One region of the Leifsonia sp. GW821-FHT13C09 genome, then DNA from elsewhere that is predicted to be linked to it. Evidence: predicted binding sites of a transcription regulator. Region 1 holds the regulator's gene; the other holds the start of a gene.
What was found. The regulator LexA, encoded in region 1, represses DNA repair genes until DNA is damaged. The targets are predictions, from matches to a motif close to TCGAACANNTGTTCGA.
Positions count from the first base shown of each region.

Region 2: the regulator LexA is predicted to act here: its motif matches at 3,870-3,885, upstream of recA (recombinase RecA).

Region 1 is NZ_JBXAPS010000001.1:803-12,591, forward strand. Features, by position in the region: gene AC1ROW_RS00005 (methylenetetrahydrofolate reductase) at 1-485, shown strand, start outside; gene metE (5-methyltetrahydropteroyltriglutamate--homocysteine S-methyltransferase) at 482-2,836, shown strand; gene AC1ROW_RS00015 (metallopeptidase family protein) at 2,925-3,275, shown strand; gene lexA (transcriptional repressor LexA) at 3,353-4,021, opposite strand; gene AC1ROW_RS00025 (LysM peptidoglycan-binding domain-containing protein) at 4,285-4,635, shown strand; gene AC1ROW_RS00030 (histidinol-phosphate transaminase) at 5,098-6,222, shown strand; gene hisB (imidazoleglycerol-phosphate dehydratase HisB) at 6,219-6,821, shown strand; gene hisH (imidazole glycerol phosphate synthase subunit HisH) at 6,818-7,450, shown strand; gene priA (bifunctional 1-(5-phosphoribosyl)-5-((5-phosphoribosylamino)methylideneamino)imidazole-4-carboxamide isomerase/phosphoribosylanthranilate isomerase PriA) at 7,510-8,256, shown strand; gene AC1ROW_RS00050 (SseB family protein) at 8,240-9,142, shown strand; gene AC1ROW_RS00055 (MFS transporter) at 9,245-10,492, opposite strand; gene AC1ROW_RS00060 (LysR family transcriptional regulator) at 10,581-11,480, shown strand; gene AC1ROW_RS00065 (SCO4848 family membrane protein) at 11,477-11,692, shown strand; gene AC1ROW_RS00070 (HhH-GPD-type base excision DNA repair protein) at 11,714-11,789, shown strand, end outside.
Region 2 is NZ_JBXAPS010000003.1:4,250-16,038, forward strand. Features, by position in the region: gene miaA (tRNA (adenosine(37)-N6)-dimethylallyltransferase MiaA) at 1-17, opposite strand, end outside; gene miaB (tRNA (N6-isopentenyl adenosine(37)-C2)-methylthiotransferase MiaB) at 41-1,690, opposite strand; gene AC1ROW_RS11415 (regulatory protein RecX) at 1,755-2,342, opposite strand; gene recA (recombinase RecA) at 2,661-3,740, opposite strand; gene AC1ROW_RS11425 (DUF3046 domain-containing protein) at 4,064-4,288, opposite strand; gene AC1ROW_RS11430 (helix-turn-helix domain-containing protein) at 4,354-4,665, opposite strand; gene AC1ROW_RS11435 (CinA family protein) at 4,815-5,333, opposite strand; gene pgsA (CDP-diacylglycerol--glycerol-3-phosphate 3-phosphatidyltransferase) at 5,320-5,943, opposite strand; gene AC1ROW_RS11445 (FtsK/SpoIIIE family DNA translocase) at 5,950-8,751, opposite strand; gene AC1ROW_RS11450 (GNAT family N-acetyltransferase) at 8,853-9,344, opposite strand; gene AC1ROW_RS11455 (ABC transporter permease) at 9,408-10,622, opposite strand; gene AC1ROW_RS11460 (ABC transporter ATP-binding protein) at 10,619-11,320, opposite strand; gene AC1ROW_RS11465 (efflux RND transporter periplasmic adaptor subunit) at 11,317-11,789, opposite strand, start outside.

The DNA.
Region 1 (11,789 bases):
TCCCGCACGGGCACCCGTCGCGTACCGTGTCGCAGGACATCGACGCCCTCCTCGCCAAGCAGGCGGCCGGCGCGAACCTGGGGATCACCCAGCTCTTCTTCCACGCCGAGGACTACCTCTCGTTCGCGCAGCGGGCGAAGGACGCCGGTGTGACGTTCCCGATCCTGCCCGGCATCATGCCGGTCACCTCGCCGGCGCGGCTCGCCCGCATGCTGGAGCTCAGCGGCGAGGACCTCCCGAGCGACCTCGCCATCCAGCTCGAGGTCGAACCGGACGACGAGGGCCGCCGCGAGCTCGGCATCGCCTGGACCGCGCGCCTGGCCCAGCGGCTGCTCGACGGCGGCGCTCCGGGTATCCACCTCTACACGTTCAACCAGCACAGCGCCGTCCTCTCGGTCCTCGAGAGGGTGGGGCTGCTGGATCCGACCCCCTCCACCATTTCCACCACCTCCGCCACCTCGCAGAAAGCAGGCGACCCCGCATGACCGACACCACCACCGAACGTCCCGCCTTCCCGGTGGGCACCATCATCGGCTATCCGCGCATCGGCCGGCGCCGCGAGCTCAAGAAGGCCGTCGAGGCGTTCTGGGCCGGGCAGAGCACGGCTGACGAGCTGGAGGCCACGGCCGCCGCGCTGCGCGCCTCCACCCGCGAGCGGCTGGCCGCGCTCGGCCTCGGCCGCGACGACGCCGCGATCCCGGAGAGCTTCAGCTACTACGACCAGGTGCTCGACGCCGCGGTGACCGTCGGGGCCGTCCCGTCCCGGTTCGCCGGCCTCGCCGCGGCCGACGGCTCGGTCGATCTCGCGGGCTACTTCACCATCGCCCGCGGCGAGGGCGACAAGGCGCCGCTGGAGATGACCAAGTGGTTCGACTCCAACTACCACTACCTCGTGCCGGAGATCGGGCCGGAGACGGACTTCCGGCTCGCGTCCGACCGCATCGTCCGCGAGTTCGAGGAGGCCCGCGCCGCCGGGTTCGTCACGCGCCCGGTGATCGTCGGCCCGGTGACCTTCCTGCTGCTGAGCAAGCCGAGCGACGAGGCGCCGGAGGGCTTCCGCCCGCTGTCGCGGCTGGGCGACCTGCTGCCGGTCTACCGCGAGCTGCTGGCCCGCCTCGCCGCCGCCGGCGCGCCGTGGGTGCAGCTGGACGAGCCCGCGCTCGTCTCCGAGAGCATCGAGGAGCCGCGCACGGAGGTCCTCGAGGCCACCCGTGCGGCCTACGCCGAGCTGGGCGGCGCCACCGAGCGCCCGGCGATCTTCGTCGCTGCGCCGTACGGCAGCCTGGACGACGCCCTCCCGGTGCTCGCCGTGGCTCCGGTGGAGGCGATCTCCCTCGACCTGGTGAAGGGCGCCATCCCGACCGGCCTCGACGCAGCCGCCCGAACCGGCCTGGCCGGCAAGACGCTCGTCGGCGGCGTGATCGACGGCCACAACATCTGGCGAGGCGACCTGGAGGCCGCCTTCGGGAAGCTGACCGAGCTGCTCTCGTTGAGCCCCGATGTCGCCGTGTCGACGTCCACGTCGCTGCAGCACGTCCCGCACGATGTCGAGGACGAGCCGGACCTCGACGCCCGGCTGAAGACCTGGCTCGCGTTCGCCGACCAGAAGGTCGGCCAGGTTGCCGTGCTCGCGCGCGGGATCGTGGACGGCCACGAGGCGGTGCAGGACGAGCTGACCGCGGCGACCGCGGCGCTCGCCGACCGTGCCGCCGCACCGGGCGTGCGCGTCGAGGCCGTGCGCACCCGCGAGGCCGCGCTGACCCGCGCGGACTTCCGCCGCGGCGAGTACGGCGACCGGCAGGCCGCGCAGGACGAGGCGCTTCACCTGCCGTTCCTGCCGACCACCACGATCGGGTCGTTCCCGCAGACGGCGGACATCCGCCGCTCGCGCGCGCAGCTGGCCAAGGGCGTCATCGACGAGGCGGAGTACCTGGGCCGCATGCAGGCGGAGATCAAGCGCGTGGTCGACCTCCAGGAGGAGATCGGCCTGGACGTGATCGTGCACGGCGAGCCCGAGCGCAACGACATGGTGCAGTACTTCGCCGAGAACCTGGACGGCTTCGCGGTCACCCAGAACGGCTGGGTGCAGTCGTACGGGTCGCGCTGCACGCGCCCGTCGATCCTGTGGGGCGACGTGTCGCGGCCGAAGCCGATCACGGTGGACTGGTCGACCTACACGCAGACGCTGACCGAGAAGCCGGTCAAGGGCATGCTGACCGGGCCGGTCACGATCCTCGCGTGGTCGTTCGTGCGAGACGACCAGCCGCTCGGCGAGACCGCGCGTCAGGTGGCCCTGGCGCTCCGCGACGAGATCGCGGACCTGGAGGCCGCGGGCATCCGCGTCGTGCAGGTGGACGAGCCGGCCCTGCGCGAGCTGCTGCCGCTCAAGCGCGCCGACCAGCCCGGGTACCTGGAGTGGTCGGTGGGGTCGTTCCGGCTCGCGACCTCCGGGGTGGCGGACGCGACCCAGATCCACACGCACCTCTGCTACTCGGAGTTCGGCGTGGTCATCGACGCGATCCGCAACCTGGACGCGGACGTGACCAGCATCGAGGCCGCCCGCAGCCGCATGGAGGTCGTGCACGACATCCAGCGCTCCGGCTTCGAGCACGGGATCGGCCCGGGCGTCTACGACATCCACTCGCCGCGCGTGCCGTCGGTCGCCGAGGTGACGGAGCTGCTGGAGACGGCGCTCAGCGCCATCCCGGGCCGTCAGCTCTGGGTGAACCCGGACTGCGGGCTCAAGACCCGCGGCTACGACGAGACCGTGGCCTCGCTGCGCAACATCATCGCGGCGACGCGCGACGTGCGGGAGCGCGTGGGCGTGAACGCCTGACCTTCGCGCCGGCCGAGGCCGCGCTACCCCTGTTCCGCTCTCCGCGGACGGGGGAGCGCGGCCTCTGCCGTTCGGGGATGATGAGCGCATGGTGCGCATCGCGGACGACGAGTTCGAGCGGCTCGTGGACGACGTCTTCGACGGTCTGCCTGACGACATGGTGCGGCCGCTGGAGAACGTGGCCTTCATCATCCAGGATCAGCCGCCCGGCGCTCGGCCGCGGCTGTACGGGCTGTACACCGGCCATCCGCTGACGCGGCGCGGGGTCTACGGGTTCGGGGAGCTGCCGGACCGGATCACGCTGTTCCGCAACAACCTCGAGGCGTCATGCGAGACGGTCGAGCAGCTCCGCGAGCGAGTGCGCGTCACCCTCGTGCACGAGATCGGCCACTACTTCGGCCTCACCGACGCCCGCCTCCAGGAACTCGGCTGGGCCTGACCCCACCCCTCCGCAGCCGAGACGTGACTAATCGCGGAAATCGCCGTGGCGATTCCCGCAACTAGTCACGTCTCGGGTCAGACGGCGCGGAGGACGGCGACGACTTTGCCGAGGATTGTGGAGTAGTCGCCGAGGATCGGCTCGAAGTTGGAGTTGCGGGGGAGCAGCCAGGTGTGGCCGTCGCGCTGGCGGAACACCTTGACGGTGGCCTCCTCGTCGAGCATGGCCGCGACGATGTCGCCGTTCTCCGCGGTGTTCTGCGCGCGGACGACCACCCAGTCGCCGTCGCAGATGGCGGCGTCGATCATGGACTCGCCGATCACCTTGAGCATGAAGAGCTCGCCGTTTCCGACGAGCTGGCGGGGGAGCGGGAACACCTCCTCCACCTGCTGCTCGGCGGTGATCGGGACGCCGGCGGCGATGCGGCCGACGAGCGGTACCATCGCGGCGTCGCCGACCGGGGTCTGGCTCTCGAAGTCGGGGGTGGCCGACGGCAGGTCGATGAGGATCTCCAGCGCACGCGGCCGGTTCGGGTCGCGGCGGAGGTAGCCGCTGAGCTCGAGCTGGTTGAGCTGGTGGGTGACGGACGAGAGGCTGGAGAGGCCGACGGCGTCGCCGATCTCGCGCATGCTCGGCGGGTAGCCGCGCTGGCTCACCGACCGCTGGATCACGTCGAGGATGGCGAGCTGCTTCTCGCTGAGGTTCTTGCGGCGCCGCGTGCGCGGAGCCTGGTTCTCGTTCGACACGCTCGTCCCTTCGTGACCGTCGCCGGCACCCGGGGGAACCGAATGTCGGTGGTGCCTGGTTGTCTTACGTCCAGACAATCGAAACTGTATCCACAGTACGGCTGCCCGACAAACATGTGTTCGAGTGTGTCTCGAAATACGTGCGGGTTTTTTCGCCGGCCCGAGGATTGCGGTCTCGAACATTCGAAGATATATTCGGAACAGAGCTTCGACCGGAGCCTTTGGAGGTCACGATGAGCACAGCAGTGATTCACAGCGTTGGTATGAACAACGTCGAGGTGGGTGGCGCGCAGGCGGCCGGGCGTGTTCGGCTGCGGCTCACGCGGCGCGGGCGCGTCGTGCTGACGATGCTCGTGGCGCTGCCGATCGTGATCGGTGCGATGGTGTTCGCGCTCAACGGCGGGGGTGCGGCTGCGACCGGCGAGCAGACGCACGTGACCTTCCACTACGTGACGGTCCAGTCGGGCGACTCGCTGTGGTCGGTGGCGTCGCGGATCGCGCCCAAGGCCGACCCGCGCGATGTGATCGCGGAGCTGGTGAGCCTGAATGGGTTGTCGTCGGCGGTTGTGACGCCGGGGCAGCAGTTGGCGATTCCTACGCGGTACGAGAAGTAGGGGGGGCTCGGGCGCGTCAGAACCGCCGGCGCTGCCGACCAAGGGGGGGAAAGAACGTGGGGGACATCGCCAACCTGCCTAGCGCCGCGTAGCTGCCCCGCGTGAGCGAGGTGGTTACCGCCCCCCACTCCTCACCACCCCAGGCCGCCGCCAAGGCAGGAGATTTGGTGCGACAGGCCGGGCGATTTCCTGCGGAAGGGGGTTCGGCAGGAGATTCGGGCGAGTTTTCCTGCGGGGCGGGGGATACCACCTCCACGGTCCGCCGCGACAGCGCCACCCCTGGGTGAAGGAGATTTGGTGCGACTGGCCGGGCAAACTCCTGCGGAAGGGGGTACGGCAGGAGATTCGGGCCGGTTCTCCCTTTTGCGGGGCGCAGTGGCGCGGCGGGTGTCGGGTCGCGGAGGGGGCGCCCCGGGGCGTCACACGGCGGAAGCGCCCAGCGGCGCTGACTACCATTGAAGGGTGACTTCTCTCTCCGATCTTCCGATCCGTGACGACCTGCGCGGCCGCACTCCGTACGGGGCGCCGCAGAAGGTCGTGCCCGTCGCGTTGAACGTGAACGAGAACACGCATCCGGTTCCGGAGGACGTCGCCGCCGACATCGTCGCGCGGGTCGCCGTCGCGGTGACCGGGGTGAACCGCTACCCCGACCGCGAGTTCACCGAGCTGCGCGAGGCGTTCGCCCGGTACCTCGGGCACGGACTCACGGCCGAGCAGCTCTGGGCCGCGAACGGGTCCAACGAGGTGCTCCAGCACATCCTGCAGGCTTTCGGCGGACCCGGGCGCAGCCTCCTGGGCTTCGCTCCGACGTACTCCATGTACCCGCTGCTCGCCTCCGGCACCGGCACGAGCTGGATCGCTGCCGGACGCGACGACGATTTCGAACTGTCCCCCGAGACCGCGGCGGCCGCCGTGCGCGAGCACGACCCGGACATCGTCATCCTCTGCTCGCCGAACAACCCGACCGGGACCCCGCTGTCGCTCGAGACGGTCGAGGCCGTCTACGCCGCGGCGCGCGGCATCGTGATCGTGGACGAGGCGTACGCGGAGTTCATGCCGGAGGGCGAGCCGTCGGCGCTCACGCTGCTCCCCGGGCGCGAGCGGCTGCTGATCTCGCGGACGATGAGCAAGGCGTTCGCGTTCGCGGGCGCGCGCGTCGGCTACCTGGCCGCCGATCCCGCCGTGGTGGACGCCCTGCGGCTGGTACGCCTGCCGTACCACCTGTCCGCTCTGACGCAGGCGGCAGCGCTCGGCGCGCTCGCGCATGCGGACGAGATGCTCGCGATGGTCGGCGAGATCCGGACGCAGCGTGACCGGCTCGTCGTGGAGCTCGCCGAGCTCGGCTACCTCCCGCACCGCAGCGGCAGCAACTTCGTGCTCTTCGGGGGTGTCGACGACCCGCATGCGGTGTTCGAGGCGCTCCTGGAGCGGGGCGTCCTCATCCGGGACGTCGGCATCCCGAACCACCTGCGCGTCACCGCGGGCACCGAGACCGAGACCACCGCGTTCCTGGAGGCGCTGCGCGCTCTCGGCCGCCCCTCCGGAGCCGCGACGGCCGGCGCCCAGTCGGTAAGCTCGCAGTCATGACGAATCGGACCGCCCAGCTTCAGCGCGCGACCAGCGAGTCGAGCATCGAGCTCAGCCTCGACCTCGACGGCACCGGGAAGTCCGACATCCACACGTCGGTCCCGTTCTACGACCACCTGCTGACCGCGTTCGCCAAGCACTCGCTCACCGACCTGACGGTGCGCGCGAGCGGCGACACCGACATCGACGTGCACCACACGGTGGAGGACGTCGCGATCGTCCTCGGTCAGGCCATCAAGAAGGCGCTCGGCGACAAGTCCAGCATCTCCCGCTACGGCGACGCGCTGGTCCCGCTCGACGAGGCGCTCGTGCAGGCCGTGGTCGACATCTCCGGACGCCCCTACCTCGTGCACGGCGGCGAGCCGACCGGGTTCGAGTTCCACCTGATCGGCGGCCACTTCACCGGGTCGATGGTGCGGCACGTCTTCGAGGCGATCGCGTTCAACGCCGGGCTGACCGTGCACGTCACGGTCGTCGGCGGCCGCGACCCGCACCACATCGCGGAAGCCGAGTTCAAGGCGTTCGCGCGCGCGTTCCGCCAGGCGAAAGCACTCGACCCGCTGGTGTCCGGCATCCCCTCCACCAAGGGCGCGCTGTGAGCGCACCCGACGTCGTCGTCTTCGACTACGGGACCGGCAACGTCCACTCCGCGGTCAAGGCGCTGGAGGCCGCCGGCGCGAACGTCGAGCTCACCGGCAACCGCCGTCGTGCGCAGGAGGCCGACGGACTCCTCGTCCCCGGCGTCGGCGCCTTCGCCGCGGTCATCGACGCGCTGCGCCGCTCGCACGGCGACGAGGTCATCGACCGGCGGCTCGCGGGCGGACGACCGGTGCTCGGCATCTGCGTCGGCATGCAGGTGCTGTTCGAGCGCGGCGTCGAGCACGGCATCGAAAGCGAAGGGCTCGGCGAGTGGCCGGGCACGGTCGACCGGCTGCGCGCCGACGTCGTCCCGCACATGGGCTGGAACACCGTCCAGGCGCCGGAGGACTCCGTGCTGTTCGACGGCATCCGCGACGAGCGCTTCTACTTCGTGCACTCATACGCGGCGCAGGACTGGACGCTGGAGGCCACGGGTCCGTTCCCGCAGCCGCGGGTGACCTGGGCCGAGCACGGCTCGCGTTTCGTGGCGGCGGTGGAGAACGGGCCGCTCACCGCGACCCAGTTCCACCCGGAGAAGTCCGGTGAGGCGGGCCTGAAGCTGCTGCGCAACTGGATCGGCTCGCTCTAGCGCCATCCCCGTCCGTCACGCGGACCCGAACGACCCCGACAGAGGAAACCCACACCGACATGAGCGAACTCACGCAATCTCCCAAGCTCGTACTGCTGCCCGCCGTCGACGTCGCCGACGGCAAGGCCGTCCGACTGACGCAGGGCGAAGCCGGCAGCGAGACCAGCTACGGCGACCCGGTCGACGCCGCCGCCGAATGGGTGGACGCCGGCGCCGAGTGGATCCACCTGGTCGACCTGGACGCCGCGTTCGGCCGCGGCGACAACCGCGACCTCCTGAAGAAGGTCATCGACCAGACCGACGGCGTCAACATCGAGCTCTCCGGCGGCATCCGCGACGACGCGTCGCTGGAGCACGCGCTGGCGATCGGCGCGACCCGCGTCAACCTCGGTACGGCGGCGCTGGAGAACCCGGAGTGGGCGGCCGACGCGATCGCCCGCTACGGCGAGGCGATCGCGGTCGGCCTGGACGTGCGCGGGACGACGCTCGCGGCGCGCGGCTGGACGCGCGAAGGCGGCGACCTGTGGGAGGTGCTGGACCGCCTCGAGCAGGCCGGCTGCGCCCGCTACGTCGTCACCGACGTGACCAAGGACGGCACGCTCAAGGGCCCGAATCTGGACCTGCTGCGCCAGGTGATGGAGCGCACCGAGCGACCGGTGGTGGCCTCCGGCGGCATCTCCAGCCTCGACGACATCGCCGCGCTGCGCGCGCTGGTGCCGCTGGGACTGGAGGGCGCTATCGTCGGCAAGGCGCTCTACTCCGGAGCGTTCACCCTGCCCGAGGCGCTGGATGTCGCCGGCGACTGAGCCCGAGGAGGGCGACCGCGGGCCCGAGGGCGGTCGCAGGGAGCCGTCCTCCGGATCTGCCTCGCCCGGCCCCACCTCCACTGGCGCCGACCGGCTGGCCGGGTTCGCGGCGACGCTCGCCGGATTCGCCGCCTCACCCGGTGACTCCGCAGGGCAGCCCTGGGCGGGCCGCGAGTTCGACGACAACCCGTTCGGTGACGACGACGGGTCCGCGCCTCCCGAACTGCTCGGGGCGCTCGCCGCGTTCCGGGCGGGCGAGGTCGGAGCCGAGGCCGTGGTGGACGCCGTGCGCGCGGTGCGCCTCCTCATCCCGCTCGTCGCCGAGCTGGGCGAGGAGGGCGTCAGCGACGCCGGGCTCGCGGTCGACAAGACCCAGGAGCTGTCCCTCGTCACCGTCGCGGGCCCGGACGGGCGCCGCGTCCTTCCCGTGTTCTCGTCGGTGACGGCGATGCAGGCCTGGAATCCGCTGGCGCGACCGGTCCCGGCCGCCGGTCCGCGCGCAGCGCTCGCCGCCGCGTCGGAGGAGACCGAGCTGCTGGTGCTCGACCCCACCTCCGAGACCGAGTTCGTCCTGCGGCGGCCCGCGGTCTGGGCGCTCGCGCAGGGGCAGCCCTGGCTGCCGAGCCACCGCGACCCCGTCGTGGTGACGGCGTTCCGGGCGTCGATCGCGTCCGAGCTCGGCGTGCTCGACGTGGAGCTGGCGGCGGGCGACCCGGACTACCGCCTCGCCGGTGACGAGCTCGTGGTGCGGCTCACGCTCGCCGCGGGCCTGACCGCCGAGGAGCTGAACGCCATCCTGTCCCGGCTCGCACAGCGCTGGGCCGCCGACGATGCGATCGCGACCCGGGTCGACTCCCTCCGCGTCCAACTCACCGCCGGCCCCTGACACGCGAGTACGCGGATAATCTGGCTACTCGGCGGCTTCTGACCGATTATGCGCGTACTCGATGGGCGGCCACCGGGCGCGAACGGTGGCGGTCGGGCGGGGTCAGGCGGCCGTGGGGAGCATGCGGAGGACGGCGACGACGGACAGAACCGCAACGATCGCGACGAACCCCACCAGCACCGGGACGAGCGGCCAGAGGGTGAGCGCGACGCCGACCAGCAGCACCGGCAACGCCAGCCCGATGTAGGCGATCAGGAAGATCGCCGCCAGCACCTCGCCGCGCCGCTCGGGTGCGGCGAGCGAGCCGGCGACCAGGATGGACGCCCGGAACAGCATCCCGACCCCCGCGCCGGCCAGCACGCCCGCGACCAGGAACACCGGCAGCGAGTCGCCCAGCACGCCGACCGCCAATCCCGCGAGGCCGACGACCACGAGCGGCACGGCGACGATCAGCGTCGTGCGCGACCGCAACGGTGCGAAAACGATCTGCGACACCGCGGACGCCGCGAACACCGAGAACGGCACGACGCCGGCGACGAGGTGCGACGCGACATGGAAGGTCCCGGCCAGGACGCTCGGCGCAAGCGATGTGAACAGGCCGAACACGGCGAAGCCCGCGAAGGCGGCGACGGCGGCGGCGGAGAACGCGCCGCGGGACGCCGCGGGCACCGAGATGCGCTGCGGCCGGTACGCGGGGCGCTCCTCCGCGCGCTCCACCGTCTCCGGCACCAGGGCGACCGCCAGCGCGGCCAGAGCCAGGACCACCAGGAACACGGCGTACGGCAGCAGCAGCGGCGCGGGCAGGAACTGCGCGAACACGCCGCCGATCAACGGTCCGAGCGCCAGGCCGCCGGTGTTGACGACCGTGGAGACCGTGCTCGCCAGCCGCGACCCCTCTGCCGGTCGGGCGACCGACCTCAGCTCGCCGAGATGCGCCGTCGCGCTCGCCGTGAGCGCCCCGACGCCGACGCCGGAGATCAGGCGGGCGACGATCAGGCCGCTCACGTCGTTCCAGACCAGGAACACTGCCGCCGCCACGATCTCCAGCACGATCGCGACGAGCACCATCCGGCGCCGGCCGGCCCAATCGCTCAGGTGGCCGATCAGGAAGAGGCTCGCGATCACGCCGACCGCGTACGCCGCGAAGATCACCGTGACGACCCAGGTCGGGAAGCCGTTCCGCTGCTGGTACAGCGCATACAGCGGGGTGGGGATGGTCGAGAACGCCATGACGGCGAGGAACGCCGCGGCGACGATCCAGAAGCCGGCGCCGTGACGGAGACGCCACGGCCGTGCGGCCGAAGGCGTCGTCGCGGAGCGCGGGAGGGTGGCGGGGGCTTTCATCGACATGCCCACATCCTCCGCCCCGAGCGGCAATCGTGTCCAACGAAGGCAGGCGATGGTTGCGATCGGTCAAGACGATCGAGAACATGGTCGCATGGACACCCGTCAGCTCGAGTACTTCGTGGCCGTTGCCGAGGAGCTCAACTTCACGCGTGCGGCCGCGCGCGTCTTCGCCGCCCAGTCCACCGTCTCGGCCGGGGTGGCCGCCCTGGAGCGCGAGCTCGGCGCCCGGCTGTTCGAGCGCGACGCGCACGGCGTCACCCTCACGAGCACGGGGGAGGCCGCGCTCGCCGAGGCGCGCGTCGGCCTCCAGTCGGTCGAGCGGCTGCGTGACCTCGCGGCCGGCGACGGACCGCTGCGGGGTGTGGTCCGGGTGGGGATCTTCACCAATCTGACCTCCATCGACCTCCCGGGGATCATGGGCGAGTTCCGCCGCAGGCACCCCGCCGTCGACCTCCGGCTCGGACCGTCGCCGAGCGGCTCCACCGGGCTGGCGGACGACGTCCGGCAGGGGCGGCTGGATGTCGCCTTCTACGGTCTCCCTGACCCGGTGCTCGGCGCGACGATGCTGCCGCTCGCCGACGTGCCGTTCGTCGCAGTGCTCCCCGAGGGCCATCCGCTCGCGGCCCGCGCCGCCGTCCCGCTCGCGGAGCTGGCCGCCGAGCGCTGGGTGGACGCGCGCGAGGGCTTCGGCAACCGGGTCGTGCTCGACCGCGCGCTCGCCGCCGCGGGGCTCGGCCGCGAGGTCGCGACGGAGGTGTCCGACCTGGGCGAGATCCCGCGGTTCGTGGCCGCAGGGCTCGGCGTCGGCGCCCTGCCGGAGCTCACGGTCAATCGTGCGGAGGGCGTCGTGATCCGCCCGCTGACGCCGCGCGTGGACTGGCGGCTGAGCGTGCTGGCGCATCCCCGCCCCGGCGCGGCCGCCCGCGCCCTGCTCACGCTCATCGCGGAGCGGTTCGGCCGGCCGGTTCCGCCTACGCTGGAGGGACCATGACCGTCTTCGCCGCCCTCGTCCTGTTCGTCAACGCCGTCTTCAACGTGATCGCCTGGCCGCGCTTCTTCGCCCGGGTGCGTTCCGACCAGCGTGCCAGGGACGCCGCCGGACGCCCCACCGCCTTCCTGCGCGTGCACGCGGTGCTGCTGGGCATCGCCCTCCTGCTCGCGCTGCTCTCGGCGGTCGCCGGGGTGCTGTTGCTCCTCGCCTGAGCCGGATGGGAGCATGAGGGCATGCCCATCACGATCACCGGCGACGCCGAAGCCGACGCCCTCCTCGACCAGTCCCCGTTCGCCCTGCTCGTCGGGA
Region 2 (11,789 bases), on a different contig from region 1:
TCACCGGCATCGGGCACGGCCGCCGCGGGGGCGTCCCCGCTCAGCGCTGGCCGTCCGACGGGTCGTAGATCGGCATCGTGCCGACGCCCGGGGAGGTCAGCGGGTCGCGGGGGCGCAGCGTCGGCAGGCCGAGCGACACCCGGCCGGCCGCCTGGGCGCCGTCGCCGTGGGACGGCACCGCGCACGACTCGGCCTCCGCGCGATCCCACGCGTCGCCCGCGCGGGTGCGGCGGATGGCGAGCGGAGCGCCGTCGGTGCTGTCCGCGATCAGGTAGTGCGGCGCCGCCTGCGTGATCCGCACGGTGACCACGTCACCGGGCCGCGGGACGTCGGAGCCGTCCGGCAGTTCGAAGTGGACGAGCCGGCTGTCGCGGGCACGGCCGCTCAGGCGGTGGGTGTCGGCGTCCTTGCGGCCTTCACCGTTGGCCACCAGCAGCTCGACCTCGCGGCCGATCAGTCGCCCGTTCTCCTCCAGGGAGATGCGCTCCTGTAGGGCGATCAGGCGGTCGTAGCGGTCCTGCACGACCTCCTTCGGCACCTGGTCGGCCATGTCCGCCGCGGGCGTGCCCGGACGGATCGAGTACTGGAAGGTGAACGCGGACGCGAACCGTGCCTGCTCGACCACGCGCATCGTCTCGAGGAAGTCCTCCTCGGTCTCCCCCGGGAAGCCGACGATGATGTCCGTGCTGATCGCCGCGTCCGGCAGCTTGGCACGCACCCGGTCGAGGATGCCGAGGAACTTCTCGGACCGGTACGACCGGCGCATCGACTTGAGGATGCGGTCGGAGCCCGACTGGAGCGGCATGTGCAGCTGCGGCATGACGTTCGGCGTCTCGGCCATGGCGTCGATGACGTCGTCGGTGAACGCCGCCGGGTGCGGGCTGGTGAAGCGGATGCGCTCCAGACCGTCGATCTCGCCCGCGGCGCGCAGCAGCTTGCTGAACGCCTGGCGGTCGCCGAACTCGACCCCGTACGAGTTGACGTTCTGCCCGAGCAGGGTGACCTCGATCGCGCCGTCCTCGACCAGCGTGCCGATCTCGGCGAGGATGTCGCCCGGGCGGCGGTCCTTCTCCTTGCCGCGCAGCGACGGCACGATGCAGAAGGTGCAGGTGTTGTTGCAGCCGACCGAGATGGACACCCAGCCCGAGTAGGAGGAGTCGCGCTTGGTGGGCAGCGTGGACGGGAAGGTCTCCAGCGACTCCAGGATCTCGATCTCCGCAGCGTCGTTGTGCCGCGCGCGCTCGAGGAGGCCCGGGAGCGAGCCCATGTTGTGCGTGCCGAACACGACGTCGACCCAGGGCGCCTTCTCGAGGATGACGTTCTTGTCCTTCTGGGCGAGGCAGCCGCCGACGGCGATCTGCATCCCCGCGTGCCGGCGCTTGACGCCGGCGAGGTGGCCGAGGTTGCCGTAGAGCTTGTTGTCGGCGTTCTCGCGGACAGCGCACGTGTTGATCACGACGATGTCCGCTTCGGCGCCGTCCGCCGGCACGTAGCCGGCAGCCTCCAGCGAGCCGCTGAGCCGTTCGGAGTCGTGCACGTTCATCTGGCAGCCGAACGTGCGCACCTCGTAGGTCCGTGGACGCCCATCCTCCGTGAGGGCGGCCGGCGACGGCTCGAAGACGCGGGAGTGCTCGGCTGTGCTCAATTCGGCTGTGCTCAGCTCGGCGGTGCTCGACTCGATGGTGCTCATGATGCGTACGATTCTACGTTCGACCGGGGCCGGAATCGAACGAGCGTCCGACCCCCGTTCGCGCCTACTGGAACCGCACTCCGCCGCGTCGACCGCGCGTCGCGAACGCCGCGTCCATCGCCTGCCGCACCACGGAGGAGTCGTAGCCCTTGCGCGCGAGGAACCCGTGGAGCCGGCGGCGCGCCGTCTCGTCGTCGTACGACGAGAGCTGCCCGATCCGCTTGACGGCCAGCTCGGTCGCCCGCTCCAGCTCGTCCTCGTCCGCGATGTCGGCCAGCGCCTCCTCGATCAGCTCGGGAGCGATGTGCCGCCGCTTGAGGTCCAATTCGATCGCCGACCGCCCGAGTCCCTTGCGGCTGTGCTGCGTGAACGCCAGGGTGGCGGCGAGCGACGCGTCATCGATCACGCCCATCGCCTCGAGCCGGTCGAGCTCGGGACCGTACACCTCCGGAGCGATCTCCCGCTTGGTGAGCAGCTGCTCGAGTTCCCACCGCGACATCCCCCGCCGCGCGAGCTGCCGGATGGTGACGCCCGACGCCTTGCGGGCGAGCCGTTCGGTCTCCTCATCCTCGACCCAGGACGCGTCGGCGGTGTTAGACGCGGCGGTGTTAGACGCGACGGCAGCGTCAGACGCGGCGGCGGGGTCGGACACGTTGCGAGCATCGGAACGCCGCGCAGGCTCGGCCGCCCACGTGTTGTTCCACCGCTCCGACGTCCCACCATCACCGGGAGCCGCGACCTCCTGAGCCCCCGGAAGCTCAGCCACCGGCCGAACCACCCCGGGCTCGACCACCCCACGCTCAACCGCCCGCTCCCGCTTCGCGCCCGGACGACGCAATGGCGTCACCGGAGCCACATGCTCGCTCCCGGAGTCCGAAGCCTCAGAGGGAAACCTCACCACCATGACATCCCCTCCTCATTCTTCTCCCGCAGCTGCCGTCGCTCGCATCACTCACGTCGAGCCGGCTGATCACGCCCCCTTACGAGCCTGCAGCTTCTTCTCCAGCGAGTCCACGTTGTCCGCCTCCGCGGGTGCTGCGGCAGCGTTCGGGTCCGCGATCACGCCGAGCTTGATGAGGATCTTGTGCTCGATCTCGGCGGCGATGTCGGCGTTCGCGATGAGGAAGTTGCGCGAGTTCTCCTTGCCCTGGCCGAGCTGGTCGCCCTCGTACGTGTACCAGGCGCCCGACTTCTTGACGATGCCGTGCTCCACACCGAAGTCGAGGAGGCTGCCCTCGCGCGAGATGCCGACGCCGTAGAGGATGTCGAACTCCGCCTGCTTGAAGGGCGGCGCCATCTTGTTCTTGACGACCTTGACGCGGGTGCGGTTGCCGACCGCGTCGGTACCGTCCTTCAGAGTCTCGATGCGGCGGATGTCGAGGCGGACGGAGGCGTAGAACTTGAGCGCCTTGCCACCGGCCGTGGTCTCCGGGCTGCCGAAGAACACGCCCACCTTTTCGCGAAGCTGGTTGATGAAGATCATCGTGGTGTTCGTGGAGCTCAGCGCACCGGTCAGCTTGCGCAGCGCCTGCGACATGAGGCGGGCCTGGAGACCGACGTGCGCGTCGCCCATCTCGCCCTCGATCTCGGCGCGCGGCACGAGCGCGGCGACCGAGTCGATGACGATCAGGTCGATGGAGCCGGAGCGGACCAGCATGTCGGCGATCTCGAGCGCCTGCTCACCGGTGTCGGGCTGCGACACGAGGAGGGCGTCGATGTCGACGCCGAGCTTGCGGGCGTACTCCGGGTCGAGCGCGTGCTCGGCGTCGATGAAGGCCGCGATGCCGCCGGCCCGCTGGGCGTTGGCGATAGCGTGCAGCGTCAGCGTGGTCTTACCGGAGGACTCCGGACCGTAGATCTCGACGATGCGGCCGCGGGGCAGACCCCCGATGCCGAGGGCGACATCCAGTGCGATCGACCCGGTGGGGACGACCTCGACGGGGGCGCGCTCGTCGCTGCCCAGTCGCATGACCGAGCCCTTGCCGAACTGACGGTCGATCTGGGCGAGTGCGGTCTCGAGCGCCTTCTCGCGGTCTGCGGGTGATGGCATTGCGGTTCTCCTTCGTGGGCTTCGCTGACGAGTTCGACTGTATGGCCGACCGCCGACACTCAAGCTGCCGACGACGGATCCGTGGACAACTCGTTTTCGATTGCTGCCTGTGCAGGAGTTTACCCAGTTCCGAACATATCTTCGAGCGTTCCTCTCCGGCGTGTCGCCCGCACATTCGTCACGAATGTCGACGCAGCGCGCCGCTTTCCCGACATTCGGCACGAATGTCCCGAACGGGTCGTGACGCGATTCGGCACGAATGTGGGGTTTGCGGGGTGCTTTCGCGACATTCGGCACGAATGGCGCGCGGGTGCGAGGGCGCTTCAGCGCTTGGGCGCCGGTTTGCCCGCGCCGTACCAGTGCGACTGCGGCACGCCGGTCTCGCGGCACAGCGCGAGCCAGACGTCGCGTGCCGGAATGCCGGCGTTCAGCGCCTCCTGCGCCGTGCGGTCGCCGAGCTCCCCGAGCACGAGGTCGGTCAGCAGCGCCTGTCCGTAGCCCGAGCCGAACTCGTCGACGACGGCGCGCTGGAACTCGCTCAACTTCATGGGTTCACCTTAAACGAGGAGCGCCCCGCATCGTGCGGGGCGCTCTCGGGAATGTCGTGGATGGTTCAGCGGGAGACGAGGTTCGCGTCCAGAGCGGAGACGAAGTCGTCGGGGATGGTGTCGGGGATGACCGGCTCGAGACCTTCGAGCACCGCGATGCGGTCTCCCACCTCGCGCATGATGACGGAGACCGGGGTCTCCAGCGCGTCGGCCACCGAGGCGAGGATCTCGCTCGAGGCCTCCTTCTGGCCGCGCTCGACCTCACTGAGGTAGCCGAGGGCGACACTCGCCTTGCTCGCGACCTGACGCAGGGTGCGGCCCTTCTGCAGGCGGAAGTCCCTGAGCACGTCGCCGATTTCCTGACGTACAAGAATCATTTCGGAGCCTCCTTCTTCTACCCTGCCGACGTATCGAATGGATGCCAACTGTACCGCATCCATGTCAGTCACGATATCCGCGACGACTGGGCTTTCGTTGTGAATGCAACGAGGTGTAACCCAATGGAAACACTGGCTATTCCCGGGTGTCAGCGCTCGACGATCCCGAGCTCGACGGCCAGTTCGCGCACCGCCCGGGCGACGGTCTGCGAGCGGATCGACTGCCGGTCCCCCGCCAGCCTCAGCTCGACCGAGCGGACTCCCGCCGCCGACGCGACGCCGACGTAGACCGTGCCCACCGCGCGGCCGCCCTGCGGCTCCGGGCCGGCCACCCCGGTGGTCGAGGCGCCGAGGTCGGCGGGGCGCCCGGCGACGGCGAGCCGCTCCCGCACTCCGGCCGCGAGCTGGCGCGCCACCTCCGGGTCGACGGGCCCCTCGCGCTCCAGGAGGCCCGCGTCCACCCCGAGCAGGGTGTGCTTGAGCTCGCTCGCGTAGACGACCGCCGCGCCGAGCACGACCGCCGAAGCCCCGGGGACGCGCGTGAGCTCGGCCGCGAGGCCTCCCCCGGTCAGCGACTCGGCGACAGCGACCGTCAGGCGGCGCTCGATGAGCGTGCGCACCACCCGGAAGGTGAGGTCGGCCGCGGCGACGTCGTCAGGCCCCGGCACGCTTGGCCTTCCGGCCGCGGTAGGCCTGCCAGAGGTAGTCGAAGCCCGTCACGACGGTCAGGATCACGGCCGCGGTCATCAGGATGCCGTTCACCCAGAAGATCCAGTCGCCGAAGATCGTCCAGAGCGGGAACAATGCGAACGAGATCGCGACCGACTGCACGACGGTCTTGATCTTGCCGCCGCGGGAGGCCGCGATGACGCCTTGGCGGATCACGACGAACCGGTAGACGGTGATCCCGATCTCGCGCACGAGGATGACGATGGTGACCCACCACGGCAGCTCGTTCAGGATCGAGAGCGACACCAGCGCGCCACCGGTCAGCACCTTGTCGGCGATCGGGTCGAGCAGCTTGCCGAGGTCGGTGACCGTGTTGTTGCGGCGTGCGATCGCGCCGTCGACCCCGTCGGTGGCGATGGCGAGCACGAACAGCACCGCCGCCGTCCATCGCAGCGGGCCGTCGTGGCCGGCGTCGGCGAGCAGCATCCAGATGAACACCGGCGCGAGGAGGATACGCACCACCGTGATCAGGTTGGGCACGTTCCAGTTGCTCGCGCGGTTCGTCCTGCCGTCCGCCGCGGCCGGCGGAGGCGTGTCGGGCACCGACATCGCGGTCTACTCCCTGCCGGTCAGCTGCCAGGCGTCCTCGTCCGAGTCGCCGTCCACCTCAGGATAGCCCTCGGTCATGGCCGCGACAGGGTCGGCTCCGTAGCGGTCGCCGTCGTCGTGGGCGTCGGCCGCGGGCGGTGCGGCCGGTGCGGGCGCGGCAGCAGGACGCGCCGGCGGCTCCTCGCCGCGCAGCCGCGCCAGCACCTGCGGCAGCTGCTCCGCGGTCACGAGCACGTCGCGGGCCTTCGAGCCCTCGGAGGGACCGACGATCTCGCGGGACTCCAGGAGGTCCATGAGCCGGCCCGCCTTGGCGAAGCCGACCCGCAGCTTGCGCTGCAGCATCGACGTGGAGCCGAACTGCGACGAGACGACGAGCTCGGCCGCCGCGAGCAGCAGCTCCAGGTCGTCGCCGATGTCCGAGTCGATCTGCTTCTTCTCCGCGCCCGCGGTGACGTCCTGCCGGTACTCCGGCCGGGCCTGGCGGGTGACGTGGTCGACGACCTTCTGGATTTCATCCTCGTTCACCCACGCGCCCTGAACGCGCAGCGCCTTGGAGGCGCCCATCGGCAGGAAGAGGCCGTCGCCCTGGCCGATGAGCTTGTCGGCGCCCGGCTGGTCGAGGATGACCCGCGAGTCGGTGACGCTGGTCACCGCGAACGCGAGGCGTGACGGCACGTTGGCCTTGATGAGGCCGGTGACGACGTCCACCGACGGACGCTGCGTCGCGAGCACCAGGTGGATTCCGGAGGCGCGCGCGAGCTGGGTGATGCGGACGATGGAGTCCTCGACGTCGCGCGGGGCGACCATCATCAGGTCGGCGAGCTCGTCCACGACCACGAGCAGGTACGGGTAGGGCTTGAGCTTGCGCTCGCTTCCCTCCGGAAGCACGATCTCGTTGTTGACGACGGCCTTGTTGAAGTCGTCGATGTGCCGGAACCCGAAGCTGGCCAGGTCGTCGTACCGCATGTCCATCTCTTTGACGACCCACTGCAGGGCCTCGGCGGCCTTCTTCGGGTTCGTGATGATGGGCGTGATGAGGTGCGGGACGCCGCCGTAGATGGTGAGCTCGACGCGCTTCGGGTCGATGAGCACCATCCGGACCTCGGACGGCTTCGCGCGCATCAGGAGGCTGGTGATCATCGAGTTGACGAAGCTCGACTTTCCGGAGCCGGTCGAGCCGGCCACCAGGAGGTGCGGCATCTTGGCGAGGTTCGCGACCACGAAGCCGCCGCCGACGTCCTTGCCGACGCCGATGGTCATCGGGTGGACGCTCTTGGCCGCCGCCGGGGAGCGGAGGATGTCGCCGAGCGACACGATCTCGCGGTCGCTGTTCGGGATCTCGACGCCGATCGCGGACTTGCCCGGGATCGGCGAGAGGATGCGGACCTCGTTGCTCGCGACCGCATACGAGAGGTTCTTGCTGAGCGCGGTGACCCGCTCGACCTTGACGCCGGGGCCGAGCTCGATCTCGTACTGGGTGACGGTCGGGCCGCGCGAGTACCCGGTCACCTTGGCGTCGACCCCGAACTGGGTCAGCACCTCGGTGATCGCGGCGACGATCTCCTCGTTGGCGCTGGAACGGATCTTCGCGGGCGTGCCCGCCGAGAGCATTGTGGCCGAGGGGAGGTTGTAGGGCGCGGTCGGCTGCGCCTCGCCCTCGTCCATCGCGACGGTCTCGTCGAAGTCGTCGGCGCCGGCCTGGAAGCCGGGCAGCACCGCGGGCGCGGTCGGCACGAGGGGCGCCGCGGCCGCGGTCGGCGGCACCTCGCCGGTGAAGCGCTGGAGCACGCTCTCCGCGTGGGCGAGCTCGCTGAGCACTTCGGTGTTGTAGTGGTCGCTCGCCGGGTCCGGCTCCAGGACGGACGCGAACTCGCCCTTGCCGCGCGCGGGCGTGCCGAACACGTCGGTGAGGTCGGCGGGCGCCTCGTAGTCCGGGTCCTCCTCGCGCTGCGACTTGTTGCGCCGCCACCACGGCAACGCGGTCTCGCCCTCCGGTTCGTCCAGGCCGTCGAGCTCGACCTGCTCGGTGTGCTGGTTCTTGCGCTCGTCCTTGGCCTCCTGACGCTCCTCCTCCGTGGGCAGCTGGGCGCCGAACAGGTAGGCGTACAGCTCACGGATGCGGGCGGGCAGCTTGTTGGGCGGCGTCTTGGTGATGATGAAGAGGCTGAGGATCAGCAGCAGGATGATGATCGCCGCGGCCCCGTAGGGCGTGATCAGCCAGGAGAGCGGGGCGGCGATCAGCCAGCCCAGCATCCCGCCGGCCTGGGCGAGAGCGGCGACCCCGTCGGTGGGCGACGGATGGTGGCTGAACAGGTGGCAGAGCCCGGAGATCATCAGCAGCAGGATGCCGAGGCCGATCCCGATGCGCGTGTTGTCGTGCACGGAGCTGGGATGGCGGAACAGCCACGCGGCGAAGATCACCATGATCACCGGGAGCGCGAACGCGACCCGGCCGAAGAGCAGGCCGAACGTCCAGGAGTCGAGCGTGCGCGCGACCTGGTCGTTGATCAGGAACCACTCGACGACGACGCCGGCGATGGCGAGCAGCACGAGGAAGAACGGGAAGCCGTCGCGCCGTTCCTCCTTGCTCAGCTTCTCCGGACCGAGCGCGCGGAACGCGCCGCCGGTGAGGTGCGCCAGGCCCATCCACGCGCGGACGAGCGGACTCGGCGCGTCGTCGGCGGCCGGGTACGCGACGGTCTTCTGGGTCTGCGTCTTCGTCGGGGTCTTGGCGGCCGTCTTGCGCGCCGTCGAGCCGCCGCGGCCGGACCCCCGGGCGGACGAAGTCGACTTGGTGCTCGTAGCCATAGGTTCAACGCTACTTCGGACCCCCGGCAGGGGGACGGATCACGCGCTGAGATTGGGGAAAATCGGCGGCGACGCGCGGGCTGTGAGGACTGACCGGGCGCTCAGCGCACGGCGCGGACCATCGTGTCGGCCGTCGCGCGCGACTGCACCGTCACGTAGCCCTCGCTCACGTAGAGCCGCTGGGCGAAGTTCGCCCGCTCGACGCTCAGGCTCAGCCGGTTGGCGCCGGAGCCGGCGGCCAGCCTCCCGAGCTCCTGGAGCAGCGCGCGGCCGACACCCTGCGCGCGCCACTGCGCGTTGACGCCGAGGGTCAGCTCCGGCACACCGACGGCGACGAACCCCTTTCCGGGCGCGTCGGCAGGGAACAGCCGGGCCCAGCAGGCGCCGACCGCGGCGCCGTGGACGTCCTCCGCGACGCAGCCGAAATCCCCCGGCCGCTTCCAGCCCGCGACGTAGCGCAGGACGGACGGGTCCTCCAGCACCGCGACGCGCGGACGGGCGCGCGCGGCGTTCCAGTTCGCCGCCTCCACCAGCATGTCGGAGAGGATGCGCGCATCCTCTCCGCTCGCCGGGCGGATCCGGAACCCTGTCATGGCTGAACGCTACTCGCCGGTGTGTTTCGCGCGGGTTACAGAGAGAGTGACGATGGTACGCGCTCAATAGCGGATGGCGTCGATGACCTTCACCCGCACCGCGACGAGCGCCGGTAGCAGTCCCGCGAGCGCCCCGACTGCGGTCGCCGCGACCAGCCCGAGCACGGCGGCCTCCACCGGGAACGGCGGCATGTCGGCGATCATTCCGCGGCCGAGCTGCTCCTCCACCCACGGGTTCTTCACAACCAGCACCGAGAGCGCCACGCCCGACGCACCGGCGACCAGCGTGGCGACGACGCTCTCCATCATCACCGCGAAGAAGATCCGCGCGCTCGTCGCACCGAAGCTGCGGCGGACACCGATCTCCCGGATGCGGTGGCGCACCGTCACCATCGCGATGTTGACAAGACCGAGCGCGCCCAGCAGGAGGATGAGGACGGCGATGCCACCGACGCCGAGCTTGAGGTAGAGGAGCGGGTCCTCGGTCCGGTCGGCCATGTAGTCCGTCCGCGAGACGTGGACCGCGTCACGGCCGAACGACTGTTCGAACTCGGCGGTGATCGCGGTGACCAGGGGTGTCGCGAGCTCGGGAGGCACCCAGGCTTCGAACGAGGTCGACAGCGGTCCGAGCGGGTCGGGTGCGACCAGTCGGTCGACACCGGAGTTCAGGATGAACGCGCTCGGGTCGTCGTTCCAATTGCGGGCCTTCAGCACGCCGACGACGACGGCGGTGACCTTCGTGTCGCCGTTCAGCACGGTCGCGGTGGGGTGCGCGGCGAGCGACGGCATGCCGAGCCGCTGCCAGAACTGCTCGTTGACGACGATCGGCGGCGCGAGTAGCTCGTCATCCGAGGGCTGGAACCAGCGACCCTCCATCACGACGGTGCGGTGCATCGTCGCGTAGTCCGGATCGACGGTCTGGGTCATGACCGACGTCACCCCGTCGCGGAACTGGACGGGCAGCGAAGCGCCCCCGACCTTCGAAGAGTGGCGGATGTCGTGGCGCTTGACGATCGTGGCCCACGCCGCCTCGAGACGCTCTCCGCTCGTCGTGCCCTCCACGCCCGGACTCGCCGAGATCAGCGCGGGACGGCCACCGTAGCGCTCGTCGTTCTCGCGCATGCCCTGCTCGACGATGTTCGCCAGCCCGACGACCGAGCTGAGTGCGCACACGGCGATGCCCACCCCGATCAGCGACAGCAGCACCCGGGTGCGGTGGATGCGCAGCACCTGCCAGGCCTCCACGATCGCGCCGCACAGGGCGGAGAGCGCGTTCACGCGGCCACCTCCGCGGTCGCGGCGTGCAGGCGTCCTGCGTCAAGCCGGTAGCGGACCTCCGACCGCGCGGCCACGGCCGGGTCGTGGGTGATGACGACCAGCGCGGCGTCGTTCTCCGCGGCGACGTCCTCCAGCAGGTCGATCACGGTGGACCCGGTCTCCACGTCCAGCGCCCCGGTCGGCTCATCGGCCAGGATCAGGCGCGGCCCGCGCACGAGCGCCCGGGCTATGGCGACGCGCTGCTGCTCGCCACCGGACAGCACCTCGGGGAGGGAGTCGAGCCGGTGGCCGAGTCGGACGCGTTCGAGCATCTCGGTGGCGAGGACCCTGCGCTTCCAGAACCGCCGGCCCGTCGCGTAGAGCAGCGGGGTCATCACGTTCTCGAGCGCGGTGCGGCCCGACAGCAGGTTGAACTGCTGGAACACGAAGCCGACGTCGGCGCCGCGGCGCAGATCGCGAGCGCGGCCGCCGATCCGCTCGACTGGGACGCCCTCGAACTCGAACTCTCCGCTGCTCGGGGAGTCCAGGAGGCCGAGGAGGTTGAGCAGGGTCGACTTGCCCGACCCGGAGCGGCCGACGACCGAGACGCGCTCGCCCGCCTCCACGACCAGGTCGACGCCGTGCAGGATCGTGAGCGGCTCGGCGTCCGGGACCCGGACCGTCTTGGTGACCCCGCTCAGGCGCAGCAGGGCCGTCACAGTCCGGCTGCCGGGTCGGAGCCTGAGCACATCATCCCGCCATTGCCCATCGGCACGCAGCCGCCCTCCGGTGTCGCTGCGCCCGGGACGAACTGCAGGACGGAGTCGCCCTCCTTGAGGCCGCCTGCGACCTCGACGGACGTGCCGTCGGTGAGCCCGAGCGCGACCTCGACCTCCTTCGGGTCGCCGCCCTTCTCGCCGGGGACGTAGACGATGCCCTTCTCGGCGGAGCCCTTGACCGCGGTCGTGGGCACCGTGAGCACGTTCTCCGCGCGACCGGCGGAGATCGTGAGATCGGCGCTCAGCCCCGCGAACACGGTTACCTCGGCAGGAACCGCGCAGCGAACGGTCGTGGTGGAGTCGCCGGCGCCGCCGCCGCTCGTTCCGGGCTCCGCGTTCGGCGCGGCGTTCGACGCGGTCGCGGGCGGCGTCGTGATGGTCAACCCGGTGCACGTGAACGGGGCCGGGC